Regions from separate parts of the Psychrosphaera sp. genome, predicted to be linked through region 1. Evidence: predicted binding sites of a transcription regulator. Region 1 holds the regulator's gene; the other holds the start of a gene.

Region 1 (3,369 bases):
AAGGTGATCGCCAAGCAGCAATTAACGTTGCAGAAGGTGAAAAACAATCTCAGGTTTTAGCCGCAGAAGCTGAAAAAGCCGAACAAATCCTTAAAGCCGAAGGTGAAGCGAAAGCAATCATGCAAGTTGCTGCAGCACAAGCAGAGGCGCTTGAGCTTGTTGGTAACGTTGCTAAGACAGAGCAAGGTCAAAAAGCAATTCAGCTTGATTTGGCTACGAAAGCGATTGATGCGAAACAAGCAATTGCTAAAGAATCGTCAGTGGTGCTTTTGCCGGACTCTAGTACGGATGCAAGTAGCGTTGTTGCTCAAGCAATGACCATCATTGATACCTTAAACAAGAAGTAAGGAGTCAGTATGTGGATTTTTGATAATACAGCACAAATTTTAATGGCCTTAGGCATTATGATGGCGGTTGTAGACATTGTTGTGCTGGGCTTTGCGACGTTCTTTTTAACCTTAATTGGTTTGGCAGTCCTTACGACCGGCGTACTTTTAAACTTTGGGGTAATGACAGATTCTTGGGCAAATATACTGATATCTGTCGCAGTTCTGTCAGCTATTTATACTGCTTTATTATGGAAGCCTCTGAGTCGTCTTCAGCAAGACACCAAGCCACAAGAAGTCAAATCGGACATTATTGGGCACCAATTCCATCTGGAAACGGATGTAACCGCCAGCCAACCAGGCATGTATTTGTACTCAGGCGTAAATTGGAAAATTGAAGCAGACGAAGAGCTTACCGCTGGTGCAAAAGTAGAAGTGACCCAAGTTAAAGTGGGTGTAATGAGAGTAAAGCCCGTTGAGTAGTGAGTTATGACACCGTAATTCAATACAACGTGTCACTAAGAAACTAAAAAGCCTGCAGTCGAGCAGGCTTTTTGTTTTCTGTAATTGCCACAATTATCCTAATTGGAAATTTAGCTTTCATTCGCATAGTAGCCCTATTCTTGACATCGAATGTGGACCGAATGGAATAGGGCAGTCACGACAGCTCTATTTAATTAGACAGTTTCAAATAGCGCTTTGACGTTGGCTAGGGTGTGTTCGATTTCACTGACCTTCAAAGGGGCGATAAAGATGGTATCGTCACCGGCAATCGTACCTAATACACCTTCTGCTTTACCAACTGAGTCCAACAAACGAGCAATTAGCTGTGCAGCTCCCGGGCTCGTTTTGATAATGACCATAGCTTCGTTGTGATTGACGTCTAGCACTAATTGTCTAAGAGGGCTTTTAGCTGTTGGCATACCAAGTTCGGCTGGCAAACAATAAACCATTTCTTGTTTGGCGTTACGAGTTCGAACTGCGCCAAAGCGGGTTAACATTCTCGACACTTTTGATTGGCTGACGTTATCAAAACCCAACGCTTTTAGTGCATCTACGATCTCACCTTGTGAACCGAAGCGTTCTTCGTTTAAAAGGTCTTTAAATGCTTTGATTAGGGCGTCTTGTTTATTTTGCGTCATTGTATTTATTCCTTGCCAATCTTTTGAGCGGAATTTTAATGCATTTCAACATATAATACTAATTGCGAATTGAGTTTTGGCGGATATTTAAGTAAGGTTGCCGGCAAAATTTACTTCAGATCATAATTTAAATCGGAGATTAATATGAAAGTAGCAGTGTTAGGTGCCGCTGGTGGTATCGGTCAGGCTTTATCTTTATTACTAAAAACTCAGTTACCTGCGGGTTCTGAATTGTCATTATATGACGTTGCGCCAGTTGTTCCAGGTGTTGCTGTTGATCTTAGCCACATCCCTACTCAAGTAAAAGTAGAAGGTTTTGGTAAAGACGACCTAGAAAAAGCATTAACGGGTGCTGACATTGTATTAATCCCTGCAGGTGTTCCTCGTAAACCTGGTATGGATCGTTCAGATCTTTTCAACATCAACGCTGGTATCGTGAAGACGTTGGTTGAAGGTTGTGCGGACTTCTGTCCAGATGCATGTATCAGCATCATCACTAACCCTGTTAACACAACAGTAGCAATTGCTGCTGAGACGTTAAAAGCAAAAGGCAAGTACAACCCAGCTAAGCTTTTCGGTGTAACGACACTTGACGTTATCCGTGCTGAAACATTCGTTGCGGAAGCAAAAGGCCTAAACTGTGAAGATATCGTTGTTCCAGTTATCGGTGGTCACAGTGGTACAACTATCCTTCCTCTTCTTTCTCAAGTTGAAGGTGTAGAGTTCACTCAAGAAGAAATCGAAAAACTAACTCATCGTATCCAAAACGCGGGTACTGAAGTTGTTGAAGCTAAAGCCGGTGGCGGTTCTGCAACACTTTCAATGGGTCTAGCGGCTGCGCGTTTCTGCTTAAGCCTAGTTGACGCATTAAACGGTGAAGAAGACGTATTCGAATTCACTTATGTTGAAGGTGACGGTTCAGACGCTCGTTTCTTTGCTCAGCCAGTTTTACTTGGTAAAAACGGCGTTCAAGAAATTTTCGACTACGGCGAGTTAAGCGACTACGAAGCAAAATGTAAAGCTGACATGCTTGACGGCCTAAAAGGTGACATCACGTTAGGCGAAGAGTTCGTTAACGGTCAATAATCGTTAGGCTCGTTAATAAGGACGGGCCATACTTAAAATTAAAAAGCACCCAAAGGGTGCTTTTTTTGTATCAAAATAATTATTTTAGGCACTTAATACACGTGATCATTTAATCAAGTCGTTTTCTTGTGTAACTTGTTCTTGTTTCCAGTACCACCAAGAATAAAGCGCTGGTAACAGAAGGCTAGGCACTAGTATAAACAATACTAGATAGGTAGATTGGCGAGGCTCAACAAACCATATTACAACACTGCATATTAAGCCGGCGATAACACAAAGCCTACCGGCCAGGCGATGCGTTTTTTGCCAAACGCGATCACTGCTCAAAGTCCAAGCTGTTCTAATACCAACAAAAAAATTACTTCTAATCTTCCCGAAAAAATTCCCCATCAAAACAAAGCTTAAACTTATCGCAAAGATTAATAATTGAGTTATAGAAATATCAAACTCGAATGCTAGCAATAGGAAACCAACTTCTAATACAAAAAATATCGAAACAATACTTAAAATAATTGCATTAATCGCTGCTTGAGATTGTTGCAAGTGAGTTTGTCGAGGCTCAATGAATTTGAGCACGAATCGAATACCTATTGTGAACAACATAATAAGTGGGGGTAACATGAGTGCTTCAAGCGCACTAGCCCAATTATCAGGTTGTCCTTGAGCGTTCCAGTGTATTGGCAATTCGGTACCAGCAGGTAAAAGCCAAACAACAATAAGCGACGCAATTGTACTAACCAAAAACAAAATTACAGAAATAACATTAGCGTTCATAATCACTCCTTTGGTCATCTTCCTTTGGTTGATGACGGTTT
Region 2 (3,369 bases), on a different contig from region 1:
GTAATAATATATCTCGCTGGGCGCAGACCGTTTCTGTCTAAGTTACAAGCAACGTGTCGGCCATTGGTCAAAACGATACCGGCCGGACCGTCCCATGGCTCCATGTGCATTGAATTGAACTCGTAAAAGGCTTTGAGCTGTTCATCCATTTGCGGATGTTTTTGATAGGCTGGTGGCACTAATAAACGCATAGCGCGGAATAAGTCCATACCGCCGGCCAAAAACAACTCCAGCATATTGTCCAACGAAGCACTGTCGCTACCTTCATAATTAACAAAAGGCGCGGCTTGTTGTAAATCTGGGATCAAAGGCGAGTGGAATTTGTATTGGCGTGCTTCAGCCCATTGTCGGTTGCCTTTAATAGTATTGATTTCACCATTGTGCGCTAAAAATCTAAATGGCTGAGCCAAACGCCACTCAGGAGAGGTATTCGTTGAAAAACGCTGATGGAAAACACAAATGGACGTCTGCATTCGTATATCGGCTAAGTCTAAATAAAACTCAGCCAAGTCTTTAGGCATCACCAAGCCTTTGTATATAGTCACCAAGCAGCTAAGGCTTGGAATATAGAACTCTGGGTCGTGACTCATTTGTTTTTCAATGCGACGACGTGCCATATACAAACGTCGTTCGAAGTCTTTTTTACGCCAGCCCGTTGGTGCATTGACAAAAACTTGTTTAATGGTTGGTAGTCTATCTTTGGCAATCTCACCTAATACGTCAGTGTTAATAGGAACGTCACGCCAACCGACAATTTGTAGGGTTTCTTGGTTGAGTTCTTGTTCGATGATTTGTTTGGCTTGTTGCGCGAGAGTGGGGTCAGTATTGAAGAAAATATTTCCGACGGCATATTTTTTACCAAGTCGCCATTGGTTTTGTTCTGCGATTGCTCTGAAAAAACCATCAGGCTTTTGCATTAGCAGTCCACAACCGTCGCCTGTTTTACCGTCTGCCGAAATGCCACCACGATGTTGCATTCGCGCTAGGCTGGTAATTGCGGTGCGGATTATTTTATGACTCACTTCACCCTCTAGATGAGCAATCAAGCCAAATCCACAGTTATCCTTAACCCAACGTTCATCGTGAAGTTTGCGTGGCGGTGCTTGTTGTTCAAGCCCCTGGCACGACGTAGAGATCATCGCTTTCAAAATCGTCTCCTTTATAACCCGCTAACACAGAGTCACTTTGTCTTTATTGTCTTTATTGTTGTTATTGTCAGCGTAAACCTACTCAAAGATTCCTGTTTTCATTTGAATCAATAAATTCAAAGTGAACAGTCAGGTTTTACCCTTTGGTAGTGAATAAATATTCATTTTGGTGCAATTAAACTAACCATACTGGTGCAATAATTCAAGTAAAAAATAGTATTAATACTCTAAATTCTGTAACTGAATTACTGTTGAGCGATGAGAATTACGCTGTAATGTTCATTTTAGTGCATATTTTCAACGTTAGATGGAATTTTATTTCTTGTTGGGGAGGTTTGTTGGCGTGGGAGCCGTATGAGGGAATAATGTTGATAAGACACGTAATTTTTTATAAGTAAATAAAAAGCCGCATGAGCGACTTTTTATTCGTTAATAGTGACTAAACAACCCTTGCTTTTAATTCAATTAAAAGCAAGACCTTTAGGCCTGCTATTTGAAAGTGTTATGTAAATGCGTGATTGGTATAGCCGCCGTCAATACCTTTACTAGCGACAGCAACAGCATCATGAGCGTGAAGAGATTCGTAGTGGTTTACGCGAATCCAGAAATCAATCATGCTTTCTTGACCATTAAGCGCGGCCTTGATTCGACGGCTCGCATCTTCACAGAACATTAGGTTTTGACCATTCAAACGCGCAAATTCTTGTTCGTCTTCACGCTTGACCGCTGCTTGAACCGGAGTTTGTAGAGCATGTTCAATCGCATCAACTAAGTCGACAATCGGGAAGTCGGTCAAATCACTATTCAGTTTCACTTTTACATCGGCGATTGAGCGCTGACTGTGCGGCGTTGCGATAATGCCATCAGTTGAACCTAAAAAGTCCAAAACGTCTGTTGAGTTAATTTCTGTTTGGCCAGCAAATGTCTCTGTAAACTGGTTTTGAATCAGCTGCCTTGCTAGAGCCGCTGAGCATGGGCAAGTTGAAGAGTATGGTACTTTTACGGCAAGCTCGATATCAACTTGGCCTTTGATCAATTGTCCAGTGATTGTGACAGGGTAGGCCTTCCAACCTAATTTACCACTGATTAGAGACTTTCGACGCATGTGATAATCAAAATCAAACTTTATCTGGGCGCAGTCGCTGATGCCTTCGTGACTACTTACAAAGCCTGCTAAGAGCGTTTTTAAATTCTTTACACTAAGGGCGCTTTGTGTAGACAGCTCATCTACCATTAGATACAACCTCGACATGTGAATGCCTTTGGCCTTAGGGTCTTTGAGGTCAACAAATGCTTCAATTAGAGCAGACACAGGTCTCGTGTCACCTTGCATTTCGACCATGATTGGCATTTCAATATTACTCATGCCTACCCAATCAAGAACACCTTCAGTCTGAGCCTTCGCTTGGTTTGCAATGTCTGGCATATTCGCTGGCATGGATTCTCCGTGTATCAACAACAAAAGCCCTCGTGTTTCATAGAGAGGGCTATTAAAAAATAATTTGACGACAGTCTGTTTGTTTATGCGGTCAATTTATACCACAAATGAACTTCTAAATTAACTAATTACGACTTTTTATTACTGAGGATTTCGCTATATGGATTTACCTTTTTGCATATAAAAGAGTACAGAGCATTAAAGTTTAGACTTAAGTATGGATTCTAATTGAATATTTGATTCAAACTCTGTAATTATCTATAACTGTGGTAGGGTAACTAATAGTAATAGTTTTAATCGTTATCTTAATCTCTGTCATCTCGCACTAAATGCCCATTCTATCGGCGAATGACTTATATATGGGATTTTTGAACAAGGGAAGTGTCGCTATGGTTCAATTTAAATTTTGTCACATTATTAGTGTAGCGCTGAGTTTGATGGCCTTGTTAATTCAGCCAACTCAGGCCGCGCAAAAAGTATTAATTGGCGGTGATTTAAATATATGTAGAAGCGACCAAGTTACGAATTGTACTAATAAAAAAGCTTTCAGCGATAATGCCTTTAGCAAAAAGCAATACGATTTAAATGGCCGACAGTTAGCAGAACTGTCAAAGTCGATCGAGGCTTTCCCTCAATATCAATCCGCATCGCTCAAAAAGCTAATTCAATTTTTGTCTCAACCTGCTCGCTTGCCAAAAAGAACAGGATTGTCGGAAAGTGATATTAGGGTGGCTGCGCTAAAACAAATTCCGACGACATTTCGTCAATTGACACATGGTCAAT

The links. Region 1 encodes ArgR, which controls arginine synthesis, uptake and breakdown. Its sites were predicted from a motif close to ANTGAATANNTATTCANT; they were not measured.
Region 2: the regulator ArgR is predicted to act here: its motif matches at 1,297-1,314, upstream of gltB (glutamate synthase large subunit).

The regions. Positions count from the first base shown of each region.
Region 1 is NZ_CEYNSH010000004.1:70,321-73,689, forward strand. It holds gene AC4E96_RS02215 (SPFH domain-containing protein) at 1-347, shown strand, start outside; gene AC4E96_RS02220 (NfeD family protein) at 357-809, shown strand; gene argR (transcriptional regulator ArgR) at 1,004-1,468, opposite strand; gene mdh (malate dehydrogenase) at 1,613-2,554, shown strand; gene AC4E96_RS02235 (SdpI family protein) at 2,660-3,328, opposite strand; gene AC4E96_RS02240 (autorepressor SdpR family transcription factor) at 3,318-3,369, opposite strand, start outside.
Region 2 is NZ_CEYNSH010000047.1:10,709-14,077, forward strand. It holds gene gltB (glutamate synthase large subunit) at 1-1,139, opposite strand, end outside; gene folE2 (GTP cyclohydrolase FolE2) at 1,651-2,586, opposite strand; gene AC4E96_RS12050 (type 1 glutamine amidotransferase family protein) at 2,976-3,369, shown strand, end outside.